DNA from 3 places in the Pontibacillus sp. ABV4_188 genome. Region 3 is predicted to be linked to each of the others. Evidence: predicted binding sites of a transcription regulator. Region 3 holds the regulator's gene; each other region holds the start of a gene.

Region 1 (7,341 bases), 1.2 Mb from region 3:
TATCTTCCTGGCTATAGGCATCTTGAGAAATCTCATCATACAGTACCATTCCATTTGTAGGGTTATGAAATTTTAAAAGCAACTGAAACAATGTGGATTTCCCAGAACCACTAGCTCCTACAATTGCAGTCTTCGATCCAGCCGGTATATGAAGATCTATATCCTGAAGAGAACTCCTCTTCTCATCCGGAAAAGCAAACGATACACTTTTCATAGCCAATGAAAATGGCTTGTTCGTAGGCAGACTTTTCGTAGGTTTATCTATTTCTGGTTTATCCTGAACAACCTCATGAAGTCGTTTGGCTGCTCGACGACTATCTTCAAAGTGAGCAGGTACTAAAGCCATCGGTACAGCATTCTCGAATACCGTTAACGAAATCATAATCAGCATAGCTAAGAACACACCGTCTAATTCATTGTTTGAAACAAGATAGGCCCCAAATGCAATCACAAGCCAAGATACAAGGAGTGTAACCATACTATTTATCGATTGATGGTAAGTAGCCATTTTTCCTTCTTTCTCTTGCTCATCAATATAACGAGCTGATGCTTGCTCTAATTCCTTTTTCTTGGTTCCTAGTTGTTGATATAACTTCAAATCCATAAAACCATATAAAAACTCTGTGACTTCACTAGATAAAGCCCCACGTTCTTCTCGCAGGCGTGTTTCGATTTTTCTTTGCTTAAAAGCAAACCACGCCGGTAATAAAAATCCCGTTACTAAGAGACCGACTAACAACAAGATCGCAACGGTAACCGAATAAAATACAGTAAAGAATATCGTAGCAAGAAAGATAAACCCAAGAACGATAGGAGGATAATAAACTCTCAGAAAGAAGTTTTGCAACCGGTCAATATCCCCGACGATCCTTGATAACAGGTCTCCGGATTTGTACTTTTGAAAAATGGCTGGTGCCAATGGCTCTAACTTTTCATAGAAGTGAACACGCAATTGGCTGAGCATCGTAAATGTAGCTCGGTGTGAATATAAACGTTCTAGATAACGCCCAAAAGCACGCGCAAACCCCATAATTTTTAAAAAAGCAATCATAAGAGATAGGGTATAGATAGGAGGTAATAAGGCTGCTTTTGAGATAAGGTAGCCACTCGAAGCAAACAGCGCAACTGCTGTAATACCAGCTAAAAACCCAAATAAAACAGATAAATAGATGTCTCTTTTCTCAACCATCATATCCTTCATTACCGCTCTAAGTTCATTCATGTTGCCATACCTCCCTGCTGCGTCTTCACCATCGCACGATAAAAGGGATTACTCTCTTCAAGCTCTAGGTGGGTTCCCTTTTGAACAATCGCCCCATTATCCATATATAGTATCTGATCTGCATGTTTAATTGTATGGAGTCGATGGGCAACAGTAATAATCGTTGCATTTTGGCTGAGCTCTTGAATAGAGGACTGCAAAATCCGTTCTGTCTGCAAATCTAGCCCAGTGGTCGGTTCATCAAACAAGATGATAGAAGGTTTTTTCAAGAAAGCGCGTGCTATGGCCACACGCTGTTTCTCTCCTCCTGAAAGACCACGTCCTCCTTCTCCAACAAGTGTATCGTACCCATGTTCTAAAGACTCCACGAGTGGCGCAATTCCTGCTTTTATAGCAGCCTGCTCAACAGCTTCCCTCGAAACCTCTCCTTTTGTGCCCACTGCTATATTTTCAGCAATCGTTCCTGAAAAAAGAAACGGGTTCTGAGATATATAACTGACTTTGTCAAACCACTGATCCTCTTTAATATCAGAACGCTTCACACCATCTACCGAGACAGATCCTTCAGATAGAGGGAGAAGACCCGCTAGCACATGAAGAAGTGTCGTCTTCCCTGAACCGCTCTTCCCCACTATAGCTGTTTGACTGTATGGGGGGATATCTGCTCGAATATCCCTCAACTCAAATCCTTCGGCATCATACGCAAAATGAACATCATGCAATCGTATATATGGGGGAATTCCCTTTTGTTCTAAAGCACCATCTCCCCACTCTACTTCTCGATCTTCTGTATTTAGTGCCTCGCCAATTTTCTGCGCCGCCCCCATACTGCCACGTCCTGTATGAAAAGCCTGCCCAAGATTTTTTAGAAACAAATAGAATTCAGGGGCTAATATAAGTACAAAAAAGGCCGCAGAAAACGTGATTGATTGAAATAAAACGAGTCTTAAACCAATTTCTAATGCAATTAAACCGATACTGAGCATAGAAATAAGCTCTAGCATAAGAGAAGATACAAATGCAATTTTTAAAACTTCCATGGTTGAATCTCTAAAGTCTAAGCTGCTTCTCTCAATTAATTCTTTTTGCTTACGAGATTGACCGAACAGCTTCAGAGTGGATAATCCTTGAAGGGTATCAAGAAAGCGACCAGAAAAAACAGCCATTTTATCTAATTGTTCTTCAGACTTTTTCTTTGTCATAATACCAATAATGATATAGAAAAGGGGTATAAATGGTGCGGTTATCATCATGATAAGTCCTGAATAGATATGCTCCATAGAAACCACCACAAGAATCATTAGGGGTACAATGGATGTCTGAATAACTTGTGGAATGTATTGGCTGAAATAGCCATCAATTTCATCAACAGCGTCTAGTACAGTGCTTACTTTCTGCCCAGATTGCCCCTGTATAGAAGTTTGAAGTGGGTTTTTAGAGAATTTATATACAAGTTGTGATCGGAAATATTCTTTTACTCGGGATGCCATCTTAACCCCGGCTCGCCCATTCCAATAGGTTAATGCCGAACGAGCAACTAAAACGAACAATAACCCGAAAAGGTCAGGGATAATATCTTCAAAACTTGCACCTTTAAGAAAAATTTGATCAACAATGGACACAAAGAATAATGCTTGAGCAATAACCGTTATCCCTAACAGAAGAGAAGAAACAATAAGCAATAACCTGGTAGCTTTTTGTTTCTTAGCCTGTTGTTTTAATACATTCATAGTGATCCCGTCTCCTTGCATCTTTCTTTCAGTTCTTTATGTGAATAATTTCACATTCCCTCTTTGTATTATAAAAGAAATATCCTTACTATGCATGAATTTTGCCTATATTTATTGTAAAAATAGGAGTATTACACCATTAGTGTTTATTAAGCATACCCGAACTATTCACCAAATAAAAAAAGCCCTTTCGTTAAGAAAGACACTTTAACAGGATAAAGGGTGCCAGACACCCTTTAGTCCTTTATCGCTATAAAAAATATAAGCTAGAGTTATTGAATATTTTCATCATCCTCAAAGATAAAGAGGTCCTCGATCGTGCAGCCGAATACTTGTGCTAATTTATGAGCTAGTACAAGTGAGGGCTTATACTTTCCTTTCTCGAGTGATATTATGGTTTGCCTGGACACTTGGAGCTTTATGGAGAGGTGTTCTTGAGTAATCATGTTAGCTTTTCGTTTTTCCTTAATCAAATTCTTCATTCCATCACCTTTTGCGGTTATCGTACTTTACGTAAAGTGTACGTGAAACCGCTCCCCTACGTCAAGCTCACTTTACCTTCTTACATGCTACGCTTCCCGTGCAACTATAAAGGGTATTAAAAAATGGGCATTCTAATAAATGCCCATTTTTAAGGATCTTTGCTATTTATGAACTATAAATCATTAAATTGCCATGGACGGCTGATAATAAAGGGGAATCTATGGAATGCAATTTCGCTGCTTCTAACAAATAACCATAGAAATGTTCTGCCTCGACCGGTTGCCCCTTTTCCATATCCCTTTGCATCGATGATTTCATACGATAATCCATCTGGTGCATCTTATCTAAAATTGATGTTTCAACTTGATCTTTGATAGGTGCATTAAGTTTCCTCATAATGGCAGAAATATTATATAAAACGTCATGCATCACTTTTAACCCTTCTTCACTCTCGCGAATAGGTCCGATCGGGGAGCGAAACAGGGATGTTACACCCGACATCGTGGAAATAAACAAGTATTTATGCCACATTTCCTGTTCAATAGTAGAAGACAATCTAAAGTTCGCTTTCGTGCCACTAAAAACCTTCTCTAATTTCTCAATCCGTTCTGTTCTTTCTCCACTTCGCTCTCCAAAAACTAGGGTCTGAATGGGACTGGTTTGAACCACTTTTCCGCTTGCATCTAATGTCGATTCAATAAAACATAACCCTCCGAGAACATTGGTAGGGCCAAAGGCTTGGTCAAGCTTTTCCATATGTGCCATACCATTCAATAATGGTAAGATCATCGTGTGTTTTGAAGCAAAAGGCAACACATCTTCCATTACTGCTTCTAAATGATACGCTTTTGTAGATAATAGAATCACATCAAACGGCTCTGCCTCTTCCTCTTTGGTAATGATTGAAGGATGGAGATCCACGTTACCATGGACACTGTCGATCTGCAATCCACTTCCAAGTATCTGCTCTTTCCTTCCCTCACGCACTAGAAAAGTAACATCTTCCCCCTTCTCAAGTAGCCTTCCTCCGAAATAACCCCCTACTGCTCCTGCTCCTACAACTAATATCCTCATACAATCCCCCTTGCTCTTTTAGCCTATTGAAAAACCAATCTTACCAAAGTTCTTTGAGTCTCTTATATACGCAAACGCCTCTTGATAATCAGATAGTGCAAACATTTTATCTACTTCTGGCGCTAAATTATGATTCGTCATAAAGGTTAGCATGTCTTGAAATTCCTCACGACTCCCCATTGTTGAACCAAGTAAATTATATTGCCCATAAAAGAATTTACGAATATCAATCTCGACTTTATCTTCTGTTGTCGCACCAAATGTGACAACCGTACCGCCTCTTTTCACAACACCAAGAGACTTCTCAAACGTCGCTTGTCCGATACTCTCGACTACCACATCCACCTGTTCATCAGCCAGTTCTTCTTCCCAATCAGAAAGAGTTGGAATCGCAAGGTCAGCTCCTAACTCTTTAGCAGTTTCAAGCTTTTCTTCGCTCCGTGATGTTACGATTACCTTAGCGCCAATTGCTTTAGCAAACTTTAAAGCAAACGTTAAAACACCACTCCCAATACCAGGAAGAAGAACGGTGTCCCCTTCTTTTACTTTCGCTCTTGTAAATAGAACCCGGTATGCTGTAAGTGCAGCCAGCGGAAGAACACCTGCTTGTTCCCACGACAAATGTTCAGGTTTTTTTTCAATATTCTCTTCTGAAACTACAATATATTCTGCAAATGTACCATCATCAGGCAGCCCTAAAATTTCAAACCCTTGTGGGGGCGCTTCACTATTATGCTTCCAACCTAACCCTGGATTAATGACTACCTCATCGCCAATGCTCCAACCTGTTACACCTTCACCAAGCTCATCAACTACACCAGCCCCGTCTGAACCTAATATTAAAGGAGGCTGTTCGATTTTGTGACGACTTGTTACCGCAAGGTCTCGGCGATTCAAGCCTGCTGTTTTAAGTCGCACCTTCACCTTCCCTTTATCTACCTCCGGCGCGTCGCACTCTTCATAATGTAATCCGTCTAATCCTTCTATTTCTTTATGTATAATCGCTTTCATTAACTATCCACTCCTTTTCAAATATGCCTAACTCTCTTTATCATAACAATTTTTCTGAAATCTAGAAAAACATTTCCCTTCATACTTTTTGTAAAACAACAAAATCTATCCTTATACTGGAGGTGACACTATGAATAAGAATAAGGAAACGAAGAAACCTGCACGCAAAGAGCAGCCCGCCTCTCTTCATGAACAATTTGTCAATAAAGCAGAAAAAAACAATCGCAAAACCTTTGATCGTGAAGGATTTTTAGGGAAAGGGTATTAACCAAACTAAGAACTCACCTCTCTTTGAAAGCGTTCTACTGTTCAATAATCTGAATGTTTTGTAAAATGAAGGTACTATTCAGAGAGAGGTGACACTTATGGAAGAGAAAACTCCAATCTATCTTGGACACCGCACTTACGTAATCGATGGTTTTGACCTGGGCATGCCTGGGCGTACAGGTATATATGTTATTGACGATAAAGACCTTACCCTGGTTGAAACCGGCCCATCCCCATCTGTACCTTACATAAAGAAAGGGCTCGAAGATCTTGGATTTAAGCTAACGGATGTTAAGAACATTATCCTGACCCACATTCACCTTGATCATGCTGGCGGTGCCGGTTTATTGCTGGAAGAATGTCCTCAAGCCACCGTCTTCGTCCACCCGAAAGGGAAACGCCACCTAATTAATCCTTCTAAACTAATTGCTGGAGCGAAACAAGTGTACGGCGATCAGTTCGAGCCTTTATTCGCTCCGATTCTACCTATCCCTGAAGATCGGATTAAGATTGTGAACGAGCTGGACGAACTCCAAATTGGCCCATCTGCTACATTAACCTTTTATCATACACCAGGTCATGCCAACCATCATATTTCTATATATGATTCTGAAAGCCAGGGGCTTTTTACTGGAGATGCTTGTGGCATTCGTTACCAACATACAGAAGAACACAATGTTTCCTTATACTTGCCTTCTACCTCACCAAATCAATTTGATCCATTTGTAATGCTAGAAACGATAAAAAAAATAAGCCTCCTTCCCATCACTCGTATTTATTTTGGTCACTTTAGTATGTCAGATGAGCCTAATGAAGTGTTTAAATCTGTTGCAAAATGGTTACCTATCTTTATGGAAGCAGGCCACGAATCTGCACGTGAAGGCGAAGACTTAACTCAGTTAAAAAAGCGTCTTCATGAAAAGGTGGCAGTTTACTTAGATTCAAAAGGCGTTCAAAGAGACCATGCCATATATAGTGTTCTAGAACTTGATTTTGAAGTTTCAGCTATGGGTATTGCAGATTACTTGGAGAAAACACAAGCACTTCCAACTAATTAAAAAGGAGCGACTCGTAATGGAAACACAAACTAAAATCGGTAAGACGAATCTACTTGTCAATCCAATCGGCTTAGGTACGAATGCGGTAGGAGGCCATAACATCTATCCTGACCTCGATGAACAAGTCGGGAAAGATTTAGTTAAAACGGCATTAAACAATGGAATAAACTTTTTAGATACTGCCTTCATTTATGGCCCTAAACGTTCTGAAGAGCTAATTGGGGAAGTTTTAAATGAAACTGGCAAACGGGAAGACATTATTGTAGCTACAAAGGGGTCTCACAAATTTGTAGGAGAAGATGTAGTATTTGATAATTCTCCTGAGTTCTTAAAAGAAGCAGTTGAATCTAGTCTTAAACGACTTCAAACAGATTACATTGATTTATTCTATATTCACTTCCCTGATGAAAACACCCCAAAAGATGAGGCTGTAAGAGCACTTAAAGAGCTGAAAGATGAGGGGAAGATCAGAGCAATTGGAGTATCGAATTTCTCA
Region 2 (7,341 bases), 1.4 Mb from region 3:
TTTCATTGCATTATAGGCTGGTTGTGTTCCAATTTGACCATGTTGCCCCATGCAAAGAGGATGATTATCTGGAATTATCCCTTTGGCTAATAATGATAAAATGACGGGTGAATGTATAGTCTCCGCAAATTCCACTAATTCTTCCTGCGCATGAGCGGCCCCTTTACCTGCTAAAATAACAGGTTTCTTTGCTTCCGCTATGGCTTCTTTAGCTTCAATAAGTGATTTCTCAGACGGAAAGACTTCTGTTTTCGCATAGACAGAAGACGTTAATTTCTCTTCATATTTCTGCTTAACAGCTGATAGGTCATCCGGAATAATAAGGACAGATACACCGTTATTTACATATGCTTCTCTTAACGCTTGATTGACTAAGTCCGGTAGCTGTTGTGCACTTTGCACACGTTTATTGAAAACAGCAACACCATCAAACATACGTTCTAAATTCTCTTCTTGGAAAGCCCCTGTTCCTACTTCTTCACTTGGAACCTGGCCAACAAGAGCGAGTACTGGAGCACTGTCAGCTTTCGCATCATAAAGGCCATTAACTAAGTGAGTAGCACCTGGTCCACCAATTGATAAGCAAACGCCAACTTTGCCCGTTAACTTCGCATAGGATGAAGCCGCAAGTGCACCGACTTCTTCGTGTCTAACTTGAATAAATTGTAGATCATCTTGACGACTACGAAAATCATCCATAAGTTCATTTATGGAATCTCCAGGCATCCCATAAATATGGTCGATTCCCCAATCGTCTATAAGTAAGTTCGTTACGATTTCTCCAGTTCTTTTTTCGAACATAGCGATTCATCCTTTCTAAGTACAATACTTTAATGCTATGCCCGTTCTGAGCCAGAAAAAAACTTTTTTATGATAGAAAAAGACAGCACTCTAAATGAGAGCGCTGTCTTCTTATCATTTTTTATTCATCATCTTCTACTACTAAGTTTTTCTCAAAACGAGAAATGTCTTTATCTTCACCAATAATAATTAGTACATCTTCTTCTAATATTACTTCTGATGCTAGAGGTGATACGTTGATTTCTTTATTTCTCTTAATACCGACTACGTTACAACCATAGCGAGCACGTATGTCCAAGTCTACTAGGGTTTTTCCAATCATTTTCTTTCCGGCTTTAACTTCTACAACGGAATGATCATCTGATAATTCTAAGTAGTCTAGCACGTTGTTTGAAATAATATTATGTGCAATTCGCTTACCCATGTCCCGTTCTGGATGAACAACTTGGTCAGCACCAATTTTATTTAACACTTTCTCATGATAATCATTTTGTGCCTTTACGGTTATCTTCTTAATACCTAATTCCTTTAACATTAATGTAGTAAGAATACTAGCTTGTTGATTATCACCAATGGCTACGATGACGTGGTCAATATTTCGAATACCTAATTCTTTTAGAACATTTTCATCTGTAGAGTCCGCAATGACAGCATGGGAGGCAATATCTTTATATTCATTCACCTTATCTTCATCAAGGTCCATAGCCAACACTTCCATTCCTTCACGGCTTAATTCTTTACAAATACTGCCGCCAAATCGGCCAAGACCAATAACTGCATATTCTTTCTTCATGCGTGATCCCCCATTCCTTCACATTTACCTTACATCATATTATCATAGATCTGTTTACTATGGGAAGTTCATCTTATACCAAACCAAGCCCCTTTACAAATGTGAACTCAAGTCATAAAAAAGAGACGCTCTTATCAAGAACGTCCCGGCATATATTACTTTTTCCCTTTCACATACTCTGCATCAAATAGAAACATGCGCATTAAAAGAATAAGAGAAGGAATAAGAAGGAGCAATCCAGCAATAAACACAATGACAAGTGCAAGCCCCATTGCTTCATTCGTTACAGAACTTTCGACCGTAATAAATGGTTCTAATAAATATGGCAAGTGTCCAGCTCCATAACCAAAGAAAGCAAAGAAGAACTGGAACATAACGAAGATAAAAGCTAGACCATAACGTTTTTGTTGATAAACAAGCAATAAAGCACCTAAAAAGAAAGCTACACTAAGACCAAACATCCACCACAAATCAAGCATCTTTTCAAAATGACGAGCGTTATGCTGACTCATAGCAATAAATGTAGTCAAACTAGCAATAATAGTCGGTGATCCCCAGAAAAGCGTATACTTTCTCATTAATTCAAGAGCAGGTTGATCATTAGCTTTATAGGCATAAAAAGTTAAGAAGGCTGCACTAATAAATAAGACCGAAACAATAGCAAGGAATACAACGCTCCATGAATATGGACTAGTTAATAGCTCTCCTGTTAAAAGACGAACCCCATTATCCGTCTCTGCAATAAAGCCTCCTTCTGATATGGTCATGGCTGTGCTTAATGACGCTGGTATTAACAAGCCCGTTGCTCCATATAAAAACATAAAGAAATCACTTTTTTTGGACCCGTAGTTTTCAAATGCATAAAAAGAACCTCGGATAGCAATCAACACAATAGCAATACTTCCTGGTATAAGTAAAGATTGCCCAAAGTAATAAGCGGCATCCGGAAAGAATCCGACAAGACCAACGAAAAAGAAGACAAAAAACACGTTCGTTACCTCCCACACCGGGGACAGATACCTACTTATTAATTGGTTAATGATATGGTCTTGTTTAGTTCTCTTGGCGTAGTAAGCGAAAAAGCCTGCACCAAAGTCAACAGAAGCTACAATTAAGTAGCCGTACAAAAAGATCCATAGGACCGTAATCCCTATCATTTCATAACTCATTTATGCCCACCTCGCTTCGCTACATCTGGATACCTTTTCTCTAACTCTAGCTCTGCGGGATTGTTTTTAAACATTTTGCGTAAGACTGAGATAGCTCCTCCCCCGAGCACAACATACAAAGCAAGGAATAATAAAAACATCCAGCCTACGTGCGGAGACGTTGTTGCTCCCTCGGCCACTTTCATAAATCCTCTTAAAATCCAAGGTTGTCGACCAACTTCTGCGAAAATCCAACCAAATTCAATAGCAAGCATCGCACCAGGGCCATTGATCACAATAAGCCATAGCAGCCATTTATTATTCTCATTCCACTTCTTAAGTTTTGAGAACAACAGGTATAAGAAGGAAACGCCTAAAGCGTACATTCCAAGCATAACCATAAGGTCAAACATGTAGTGAATCCAAAGTGGAGGTGTCTCATCTTCTGGAAATTCATTTAAACCTGTTACTTCACTATCAAAGGAACCGTGAGCAAGGAAGCTTAGTGCATTAGGTAGACGAAGTGCATTTTCTACTTCATTATCCTCATTCAACGTACCAAATACAATTAAATCCGCATTCTCCTCTGTCTCAAAGTGCCACTCTGCTGCAGCTAATTTTTCAGGCTGTTCGTTAGCCAGGAATTTAGCTGAAAGGTCTCCGGCAATAGCCGTTGTAATAGCAAATATAAACGTAGCCACCATCATAAGTTTCAACGCTTTCTTATGATAGTCAGAAGTATTCTTCTTCAAGATCGCAAAAGCTGCAATAGCTGCTAAAATCGCAGCAGAAGTTAAGTAGCTTGATGACACCACGTGAAATACTTTCGTGGGTGTAGCCGGATTGAACATAGCTGCTAATGGATCAACGTTAGTTAGAGTTCGACCTTCAAGATCAAATCCTTGAGGTGTATTCATAAACGCATTCACAGTGGTAATAAAGAAAGCGGACATTGTAGCACCGGCTACAACAGGTATGGAAAGCAACCAGTGGTAAATCGGATTTTTAAAACGATCCCATGTGTACAGATAAATTCCTAGAAATATAGCTTCAAAGAAAAAAGCAAATGTTTCCATAAATAAAGGTAGTGCTATAACGTTTCCAGCGAACTGCATAAATTTAGGCCATAATAAAGATAGCTGAAGCCCGATAGCGGTACCTGTTACAACACCTACTGCAACAGTAATGGTAAACCCGCGGGCCCATCTCCTAGCTAGCAATGTGTAGTTGGCATCTTTCTTCTTAATTCCTATAAATTCTGCTATTGAGATCATAACCGGGATCCCAACGCCTACTGTTGCAAATATAATATGGAAAACCAGCGTTAAACCCGTTAACATCCGGCTCATCATGGCACTATCTAATTCCATTTAGCATGACCTCCCCTATATAACTCTATTTCCCTAGTCATTCACTTCATAGTTTTATTACTCTATTTCCATTGTACTAACAGTATAAACCCTCTCACAATCTCGTTGGGAATGAACCAATGACAGTTTTGTGACACATTTCACAAAGTCATATAAATAAAAAAGTTCTATCAAAGACCCTATCTTATATCGAAGGTCGTCTACTGTTCCAATTACTTATAGTATAACGACAATCCATCTTCCTCTTCAAAAAATGTGCCCGCACTTAACACAAAAAACTCTAACCTTATTGTCATAAGGTTAGAGTTTCTATTTACATAGCGTCAAGCATCTGGAATTGAGTCTTTACAAGATCGAAGTACTCCCCTTTAAGTTCCATTAACTCCCTATGATTTCCTTGTTCTAAAATCCGGCCGTGTTCAAGCACAATGATATTATCTGAGTCACGGATTGTAGATAAGCGGTGAGCGATAATGATGGCTGTTCTACCTTTTAATAATCGGTTTAATGCTTCTTGAATCTTTACTTCTGTTTCTGTATCTATTGATGAAGTTGCTTCATCTAATATTAATATCTTAGGATCAGCTAGTAATGCCCTAGCAAAGGATAATAATTGACGTTCCCCTGCTGATAGAATATTACCCCTTTCCTCTACTTCCGTCTCATATCCGTTTGCAAGACGTTGAATAAAGTCATCAGCACCAACTACTTTAGCAGACTCGATTACTTCTTCATCTGTAGCGTCAGGACGACCAAATCGAATATTCTCCATAATCGTTCCTGAAAAAATGAAGGTATCCTGCAGTACAACACTGATTTGTTGTCGTACGCTATTTAATTTGACATCTTTCAAATCATGTCCGTCTATTTTCACAGCCCCACTCGTTGGATCATAAAAACGGCTAATCAGATTGGCTATTGTAGATTTTCCACTACCAGTATGACCTACAAGGGCTACTGTCTGACCTTGCTTAATTTCTAAAGAGATATCATGTAAAGCAACGCGATCTTCGTCATAAGAGAAACGGACATGGTCAAAATCAATCTGGCCTTTCATATCTTTCAACTCAATCGCGTCTTTACGCTCTTCAACATTAGGCTCTTCATCTAAAAACTCAAATATACGCTCGGAAGCGGCCATCGCCATAAGAAGCTGGTTATACATTTGGCCAAGTCTTGAGATTGGTTCCCAAAACATACCTAAGAAAGTCGAGAATGTAACAAAAGTACCCACTGTTATTTGACCATTAATGATGAGGAACGCACCATAAGAAATAAGGATAACTGTTCCAACAGCATTACTCATTTCCACAAAGGGACGGAACATCGCACTTTTCTTAGTAGCATTACGCCATGATTCAAAGTTGTCGCTGTTCACCCCGTCAAAATACTCGGTGTTTTCATTTTCTTGTGAGAATGACTGTGTAATCCGAATCCCTTGTATACTTTCATTTAAATGGGAATTTAAACGAGACTGTTGAATTCGGACATCCTGCCATGACCTGCGAATGTTACGTCTGAGTTTTGTAGAAATAAAGAACATAATTGGCAGGATGATCATAATGGCTAGTGCAAGCTTAGGACTTAATACCAGTAGGATAACAATAATACCAATTAACGTTACGACATCCATTAACAAATTGATAATTCCGTTGGTGAACAATTCTTGTAATGAATTAATATCGTTCATTATTCGAACAAGAATTGAGCCCGCTGATCGGTTATCAAAAAATTTATGACTTAAGCGTTGTACGTGGGAAAACAAATGCTTCCGCAAGTCGTATATAACGTTCTGCCCTAAGATATTCACCCACCTAATCCTAAATGTGTTCCCTAAAAAGCTCAGTACGTAAAGAATGGAAATTCCAACAACAAGTTGAATTAATAAATTAGTATCTTCTCCCTTAATAGCCAGGTCAATTGCCACTTTACCAATTAATACTGGCACGATCAGCCTTACAATTGTAGACACGAGCATAGCTATAATAGCAGCTGGTAACAGCCTTTTTGAGTATGGCTTCACATAATGAAGCATACGACCCATTTGCTTCCAGTTAAATTGCTTCTCGATTGCCTGGTCTTGTGTATATTTGAATCGCTGTAAATGAGGACTCTTGTATTCTTGCTTTGGTGCTTTCGCCATCTTTCTCCCCCCTAACCTTGACTTGAAGCCTGCAGTATGGCTTCTTTATCCTGATATTGTATATCGTAGATACGCTGGTACGGACCTCCATTGTCTAACAACTCTTCATGGATCCCACGCTCAACGATTTCTCCGTTTTCTAGAACTAAAATTTCGTCCGCGTGTTTTAGAGATGATATACGGTGAGCAATGATAAATGTTGTACGGCCTTCCATTACTTCTTTTAAGGCTTTTTGAATTTGTAATTCTGTCTCCATATCAACTGCCGATGTTGCGTCATCAAGCACAAGAATACTAGGATCAATTAAAATCGCGCGAGCAATAGCTACACGCTGCTTCTGACCACCAGATAAACCCATACCTCGTTCACCTAGCAAAGTATCGTATCCATTCGGCATTTCCAGAATAAATTCATGTGCTTGTGCCCTTTTAGCTGCATCAATGATTTCTTCCATTGAAGCTTCCGGGTTTCCGTATGCAATATTCTCTTTAATGGTCGTAGAGAATAAAAATGATTCTTGTAAAACAAATCCAATATTACTTCTTAGTTCTTTTAGTCCATAATTTTGAACTGGCTTTCCATCCACTAAAACCTGCCCAAGTTCAGGTTCATAAAAACGAGTGATTAGCTGAGTAATACTTGTTTTGCCTGAACCAGTAGCACCAATTAAGCCGACGGTTTTTCCAGGAGGCGCGTCAAAACTTATATCTTTCAAAGCAGAATCATCATCCTCTTCATAAGAGAGTGTCACGTCTTTAAACGTCACATGGCCGTTCAAACGCTTTTGACGAATTGCTTCTGGGATTTCTTTAATATCTTCCGTTGCTTCAAGAATTTCTAATAATCGTTCTCCTGAAGCTTTTGATTGGGAAAACAAGTTAATAACGAAGCCAAAGTTCATAAGCGGTCCTAGAATGTACCAAATTAAGTTAAAGAAAGCTACCAATACCCCAACCGTTACTTCACCCTGAATATATAAATAGCCACCGAAACCAAGTAAAGCAACAACGCTAATGTTCCCTATAAACTCCATTAGCGGGAAATATTTAGCCCAAATATTTGAGGTAGAAAGATAATTCTGACGA
Region 3 (7,341 bases):
ATCTGCGCTCGTTTCAGGCAGTATCTTCGGAATTGTACACGGGGAACCAGAGCACCTACTGAAATATGCCATGATGGGCTTAGTCTTTGCCTACTTATATGAGAAAACAAAGCGCATTATCGTACCGATCATCACACACGCAACTATGAATTCTCTCGTCATAATTGCCCAGATGACAATAGACGTGGAACAACTAGAGCAAAACGTACAGACAATCCTGTTTGGAGGTTAACCCTATTATGAAAACTTCGCCATTCTTTATGGCATTCCTCTATTTTATTATGGGGATTTTATTTACGTATATCGCCATACTTAGTGTAGAAGAGACAATTTGGAACTTGATTACGCTCGTTTGCTCTTTCGTTGCGACAGTAAATTTCGCCGTCGCGATTCGACTTTTTATGCTGTTTCTAAAAATGAACAAAAGCAACAAAAAATAAGCGGCTTCCCCACTACGGGGAGCCGCTTATTTTTATAGAACTGCCGAAACTATGCGCCCTCTTCCTCCTCAGAAGAGCTCCCTGCTCCCTTCATAATAAAGGAAAACGGAATCGCCAGAACGATGACGACAGCTGATACGAGAAAGGCTTCATTTAATGTCTGAAGCGTAGCCTCTGTCATATTGGCCTCACCCGCCGAGATGACAGCACGCCTTGTTTCATAATAGATCGAGAAGAAAACAATTCCGAATGATGACGTCATTTGTCTAAGAACGTTATTCATCGCGGATCCTTGAGCGACCAGCTCATCGGATATGGCATTCATACCGGCTGTTGTGGCTGGCATATTGCTAAGCCCCATTCCAGCACCTCGTACTGCGTTTAACGCGAGGATCACCCAATAAGGAGTGGACAACTCAAGAAAGCCAAGAGCGGTTGTGGCAGAAGCCATAACGAATAATCCAATAGGGATCACCGCTTTCGGGCCTTTCTTGTCCAAAATTCTTCCCCCAATGGACATCGATACACCGCTTAATGCCGCTGCTGGTAAGAAGAGTAACCCTGTCATAACCTCATTCAATCCATATACATTCTGAATCAAGAGCGGCAATAAGAAAATCCCTGAGAATAGACCAATCGATGCCGCACCAGTGACAACAACAGATACGGCATACGTCGGAACTTTAAAGACAGATAAATTGAGTAATGGCTGCTTCTTGCGATTTTCCACAAATACAAATGCAACTACTGATAAGATACCAACTACAATCAGGCTTATATTGCTGACTGTAAGAAGAGTCTCAAGTTCCTTCCCACGTCCAAGGGCAAATAAGATTCCTCCGACACCAATCGTCACAAGAATAAAGCCAATGGTGTCGAATTTAAGAGAAGGATTCTTTTCCGTTTCGACTAAATATTTCGTAGATAGGATAATCCCAATCAGTCCAAATGGAATATTGAATAAGAACAAGAATGGCCAATCAAAGAACTGAATGATGACCCCACCGACTGTCGGCCCTATTGCGGGGGCGACCATAGCGGCAACTCCGTATACGCCGACGGCAAGGCCACGCTCGTGCTTCGGGAAAGCGTTAAAGATTAATGCCATCGCAATTGGCATCATTAAACCACCGGCAATTCCCTGCACGGCCCTTGAGAGAATAACAAGGCTTAAGGTAGGTGAAAGAGAGCCCGATACCGAGCCAACTAAAAAGATGACAAGTCCCGTCACATAGACTTTCTTCTTCCCGAACCGATCTCCGAGAAAGCCTGTTAACGGCATCGTCATTCCCATTGCTACCATAAAAATCGTTAGCATCCAGCCTACACTTACAGCATCAGCATCAAAGATTTCCATAAAACGCGGAAGCGTCGGGTTTAGCATGCTGTTATTTAAGATGACTGTAAATGTGCCAAATAAGACGGATACAACGACAAGCCACTTACTCGATAATTTGCTCATGCTGCGTCCCTTCTTTCGTTTCTAATTCTTTCGTTTTTCGAATCGTTTTCTACTATATCACATAATCCACTAGCCAAAACCAATTCCTACACACAAAAAAGAGGCTTATTCAGCCTCTTTTGGTTCTTCTTCGGTGCTCTCTTCATGATCGAGAGGATAATGTTTTAGGAAGTATGCCAGTGCTTGCAACTCTACCGCTAGATCGATGTGATGCACACGTATACCTTCTGGAACGGATATTCGAGCTGGGGTGAAGTTCAAGACCCCAAGAATTCCAGCCTCTACTAATCGATCAGCTATTTTTTGTGCTTCATTGGCAGGCACTGTTAAGATCGCAACGGAAATCTCCTCTGATAAGTATTCCTCTAATTGATCAATATGGTAAACAGGCACCCCACCTATATGACTACCGACCTTCTCTTCCTGCGCATCAAAAGCCATCTCAATCTTCGTGTTGTTGTTCTTTGTGAAGTTATAGTGTAAGAAAGCTGTTCCGAGGTTTCCGACCCCAATTAAAGCAACGCGCGTGACTTCATCTTGATCAAGGGTTTTACGGAAAAATGTAAGTAAATAATTCACGTTGTAGCCATACCCTTTTTTACCTAAAGCCCCAAAGTACGAAAAGTCCCTACGGATTGTAGCTGAATCGACTTTTACCGCCTCACTTAATTCTTTCGATGAAACTCGTTGCTTACCTTGGCTATGCAGGTTATTTATAAAACGATAATATAAGGGCAGTCGCTTGGCTGTCGCTTGTGGTATTTTTGCCTGATCTAGCTCCATCTTAAATCCCCCTCACTTCATACCGTAACCGTACACCAGATCAAGTTCGTAAAGGAATGATCCTGGTACCGTTAACGCTTCCAATTTCTATAACCACTACATCAGGAAGATCACAACGATCATCCTCGTACTGTTATAAACGAAATTCTACGTTTCTATTTGTTGTTCTTTTATGATGGATTGTCCTTACAGCATAATTGTAAAGAAATGTTTCTCATTTCACAAACATCTCAGACTATTCATAAGAACGTTGGTTCACTTCAACGTACGAACCTTGCTTAGCACGTATTTATTAAGATACACTTAACTCATTGAGGTGAACGACCATGATTCTTATGCAAATGAATAATATTACAAAACGCTTCGGCGCTGATCTTATTCTATCGAATATTAAATTAGAAGTACACACCAATGACCGAATTGCCATTGTTGGACGTAATGGAGCAGGAAAATCGACCTTGCTCAAAATTATGGCCGGTGAGCTTTCGCATGAGGAAGGCGAGCTCCACAAGCCAAAAGAGGCTACATTAGGGTATTTAGAGCAGCACACTGGACTCGAATCAGATAAAAGCATCTGGGATGAAATGATCGCCGTCTTTGACCATTTAAAAGCTATGGAGAAACAACTCCGTCAAATGGAAGAAAAAATGGCCGACCCTGACCTTATAGCTAAAGAAGAACAATACCAGAAGCTTTTAAAGGACTACGATGAACTACAGCTTCGCTTCAAGAATGACGGTGGCTATCGTTATGAAGCAGACGTTAAAGCGGTACTAAATGGGTTAAACTTCGGAGACTTTGATTTAACCACGCCAATCGCGACTCTTAGTGGTGGCCAAAAGACGAGACTAGCACTCGGTAAACTCTTACTATCTAAACCAGATATCTTAGTACTTGATGAGCCGACCAACCACTTAGACATTGATACACTTAACTGGTTAGAGCAGTATCTCCAAGGCTACCCAGGAGCTGTCGTTATCGTCTCTCACGACCGTTACTTCCTTGATAAAGTCGTAAATGTCGTTTACGAGATCTCTTATCGCTCTTCTGAGAAATTCTACGGTAACTACAGCAAGTATCTAGATCAAAAAGCCGCCAATTACGAACGCGATCTCAAGCAATTTGAGAAACAGCAATCGGAAATGAAACGAATGGAAGACTTCATTCAAAAAAATATGGCTCGCGCTTCTACAAGTAAACGAGCTCAAAGTAAGCAGAAACAACTTGAGAAGATGGAAAAGGTTGATAAGCCTAAAGGAGATCAAAAGTCAGCTAAATTTACATTTGATATCACCAGAAGAAGTGGAAACGACGTGCTAAAAGCGCGCGACCTTTCGTTCCAATATGAAGACAGTAAAAAACCTGTATTCGAAAACGTCTCCTTTGACGTAAATCGCACAGAACGCTTAGCGCTCGTTGGACCTAATGGCGTCGGAAAAACTACCCTTCTCAAAAACATCATTGATAAACTCTCCCCAAGCGGAGGCACGATTCAATATGGAACGAACCTTCAAATCGGATATTACGATCAGGAACAGGCTCAATTAAATTCTTCCAAAACTGTTCTTCACGAACTATGGGATGAATATCCGATGATGGATGAGAAAGATGTTCGAACTGTACTGGGTAACTTCCTATTTACCGGAGATGACGTTTTAAAGAGCGTAAACTCTTTAAGTGGTGGCGAGAAAGCAAGGGTTGCCTTGGCTAAATTAATGCTTGAGAAATCCAATTTCCTTGTATTGGACGAGCCGACCAACCACTTAGACCTAGATAGCAAAGAAGTACTAGAATCCGCCCTAATGGATTATCCAGGTACTATTTTATTTGTTTCCCACGACCGCTACTTTATTAACCGGATTGCCACACAGATCCTGGAGTTAGATGGGACAGACACACACCTTTATCTCGGTGATTACGACTACTATTTAGAGAAGAAGCAAGAAGAGAAGGATATCGCTGAATACGAAGCACAGCAAAACCCTACTGTCCAAAAAGAAGCTAAGGATTCTAAAAATCAATTTGAACAAAATAAAGCAGAGCAACGTGAAGCCAGAAAGCGTAAGCGTCGCATTGAAGAAATTGAACAAGAAATCGTAGAATTAGAAGAAGTGATCGAAAAAAATGATGCCCTACTCTGTGAACCAGAGGTTTATCAGGATCATGAGAAGTCCTTAGAACTCACAGAAACAAATGAACAATCTCAATCAAAGATCGAATCTTTAATGGAAGAATGGGAACAACTTCATGAAGAAGACTAAAAAGAGGGGATATCCACAAGATATCCCCTCTTTTTTTTAGCGCTTTCATAACCTTTGTCGAACTTTGTATCTATCCCCAATGATATCCACACCATTTTTCCTTACAAATACAGTTTTTCACAGATTTATACACAGTATCCACAGAATTACATTATGTTATCCACAGATTTTATGCACAAACGATTATTTACTATGACAGCATTCTACAAATTTTGTGCACAATTAATTTTTAAGCTGTGGAAAAATGGGCTCTAGGAAGAATCATTCAAACTTTCAGATTCCTTATCCACATAAAAAAGCGAAACCAATACATGATTTCGCTTTCTACCTGTGTATTATTTCGTTACGGAGCGCTTCGCATAACGTTCTAATGATAAGGATGGATTTCCGTTCAGATCCCACCCAGCACGATGACCCTGGTTGAATGCAACCGTTCCTGCTGCCGCAATCATCGCTGCATTATCTGTGCATAAGTGTAGTGGTGGAATTAATAGCTCGAGTTCTTCATCTGAACCAAACTTCTCTTCAAGACGAGCTCGTAACCCTTTATTAGCAGCTACTCCGCCTGCTACTATAACTTGTTTCACACCGTATTGCTTTGCAGCTTTATAAGCCTTTGTGGATAACACATCAACAACACTTTCCTGAAAGCTTGCTGCAATATCTTCTTGCTTTAATTCGGTCCCTTTTTGCTTGGCGTTGTGTAAAGTGTTAATAACTGAAGACTTCAATCCACTAAAGCTAAAGTCAAAGGAATCATTCTCAAGCCAAGCTCGAGGGAAGTCTATTGTTACTTCACCTTCATGAGCCAGTCGGTCTATATGAGGGCCACCTGGATAAGGAAGTTTTAGTGTTCTCGCCACTTTATCATAGGCTTCCCCCGCTGCATCGTCCCTCGTTTCTCCAATCACTTCAAATGAGCCATGTTCCTTCATAAGAATAAGCTCTGTATGTCCTCCCGAAACGACCAGAGAAAGCAATGGAAACTCAAACTCTTTCATCAGACGATTCGCATAGATATGCCCGGCTATATGCTGTACGCCCACTAGAGGCTTTTGATAAGCAAAAGCTAATGCCTTGGCCGCATTTACCCCTACTAATAGGGCTCCAACCAAACCAGGGCCCTCTGTAACCGCAATGGCATCGATCTCTTCCATATTCATATCAGCTTGTTCTAAAGCTTCCTCTAAAACGAGCGTCACCTGTTCCACATGGTGACGGGAAGCAATTTCCGGAACAACGCCTCCAAAGCGTTTATGGCTCTCAATTTGAGAAGCAACGACATTCGCAATAAGTTCTGTCCCATTTCTCACAATCGCAACAGCTGTTTCATCACAGCTCGTTTCAATTCCTAGAATATATTGATCCATTATAATTTCACCCACATAACTACAGCATCCTCTTGGTTATCTGTATAGTAATTTTTACGGATTCCGCCTGGTACCAGACCATACTTACGGTATAGACGCTGGGCCACAATATTCGATACCCTTACTTCTAGAGATAGTTGAATGGCCCCAACTAAACGTGCCTTTTCCATCACCACTTCAAATAAGGCTTGCCCAAGCTTCATACCTCGGTACTCAGGTAAAATCGCGATATTTGTAATATGAGCTTCATCAATAATAACCCATAATCCACAATACCCTACTAATACGCCTTCATATTCAAGAACGTAATAAACCGCATAAGGATTATCTTGAAGCTCGTGCTCAAATGCATCTCGGGTCCATGGGGTAGCAAAGCATGCCTCTTCCAATTGCAGAACCCGATCTATATCCTCTTCTTTCATTTGGCGAACGATCGCTTTACTCACTTTGCTGATGCCCCTTTTGGCTCTCAAGCCATTTGGCCTCAGCCTCTGCAAGACGAAGGTAGTTTGGCGTTAGTTCATGAAGAGAGGTTGGTTCCTTCGTAAGAGCAATACTCGCAAGCATTCCTGCACTTGGCAAATGAACCGGTAAGGAAGAGAAAACAGCTTTCTCACCTAATACTTCTTGGATCTTTTCTTTATGAATAGAAGCTTGAGAACTAATAAATAAAACGGATTCCTCTGTAGCGCGTAGCACTTCTAGCCAATCTGACATAAGCACGTTCACTTCATCTTTAACAGGAACCATTTTCTCGAACCCTTCAGCTTGGTACAGACCTGTATAAACTTGTCCTCTTCTTGCATCAAAGAACGGGCAAACAAGACCATTAAAGAAGATCCCATTGTAAGACAGCACCTCTAAGCTTGATACGGCCACAATAGGGATTGATAATGACCAAGCTAATGTCTTGGCTGTCGTGAGTCCAATTCGAACGCCGGTAAACGATCCTGGGCCATGGCCAACGGCAATCAAATCTAGATCTTGTGGCGTCATCTTACAATCTGCTAACAGTTGGTTAATGG

The links. The regulator Rex, encoded in region 3, represses fermentation and respiration genes when NADH is low (regulators of the CRP and FNR family bind a similar motif). The targets are predictions, from matches to a motif close to TTGTGAAATATTTCACAA.
Region 1: the regulator Rex is predicted to act here: its motif matches at 2,991-3,008, upstream of cydD (thiol reductant ABC exporter subunit CydD).
Region 2: the regulator Rex is predicted to act here: its motif matches at 4,241-4,258, upstream of ACYX4O_RS08265 (cytochrome ubiquinol oxidase subunit I).

The regions. Positions count from the first base shown of each region.
Region 1 is NZ_CM149975.1:3,157,034-3,164,374, forward strand. It holds gene cydC (thiol reductant ABC exporter subunit CydC) at 1-1,222, opposite strand, end outside; gene cydD (thiol reductant ABC exporter subunit CydD) at 1,219-2,952, opposite strand; gene ACYX4O_RS16190 (helix-turn-helix transcriptional regulator) at 3,225-3,434, opposite strand; gene ACYX4O_RS16195 (ketopantoate reductase family protein) at 3,601-4,509, opposite strand; gene ACYX4O_RS16200 (zinc-binding dehydrogenase) at 4,528-5,520, opposite strand; gene ACYX4O_RS16205 (hypothetical protein) at 5,651-5,788, shown strand; gene ACYX4O_RS16210 (MBL fold metallo-hydrolase) at 5,886-6,845, shown strand; gene ACYX4O_RS16215 (aldo/keto reductase) at 6,862-7,341, shown strand, end outside.
Region 2 is NZ_CM149975.1:1,623,718-1,631,058, reverse strand. It holds gene ACYX4O_RS08280 (pyruvate oxidase) at 1-801, opposite strand, end outside; gene ACYX4O_RS08275 (potassium channel family protein) at 923-1,594, opposite strand; gene ACYX4O_RS08270 (cytochrome d ubiquinol oxidase subunit II) at 1,750-2,763, opposite strand; gene ACYX4O_RS08265 (cytochrome ubiquinol oxidase subunit I) at 2,760-4,112, opposite strand; gene ACYX4O_RS08260 (ABC transporter ATP-binding protein) at 4,426-6,255, opposite strand; gene ACYX4O_RS08255 (ABC transporter ATP-binding protein) at 6,267-7,341, opposite strand, start outside.
Region 3 is NZ_CM149975.1:263,657-270,997, reverse strand. It holds gene ACYX4O_RS01580 (lysostaphin resistance A-like protein) at 1-232, shown strand, start outside; gene ACYX4O_RS01575 (YdiK family protein) at 240-440, shown strand; gene ACYX4O_RS01570 (MDR family MFS transporter) at 490-1,902, opposite strand; gene ACYX4O_RS01565 (redox-sensing transcriptional repressor Rex) at 2,008-2,685, opposite strand; gene ACYX4O_RS01560 (ABC transporter ATP-binding protein) at 3,012-4,946, shown strand; gene tsaD (tRNA (adenosine(37)-N6)-threonylcarbamoyltransferase complex transferase subunit TsaD) at 5,282-6,316, opposite strand; gene rimI (ribosomal protein S18-alanine N-acetyltransferase) at 6,316-6,738, opposite strand; gene tsaB (tRNA (adenosine(37)-N6)-threonylcarbamoyltransferase complex dimerization subunit type 1 TsaB) at 6,755-7,341, opposite strand, start outside.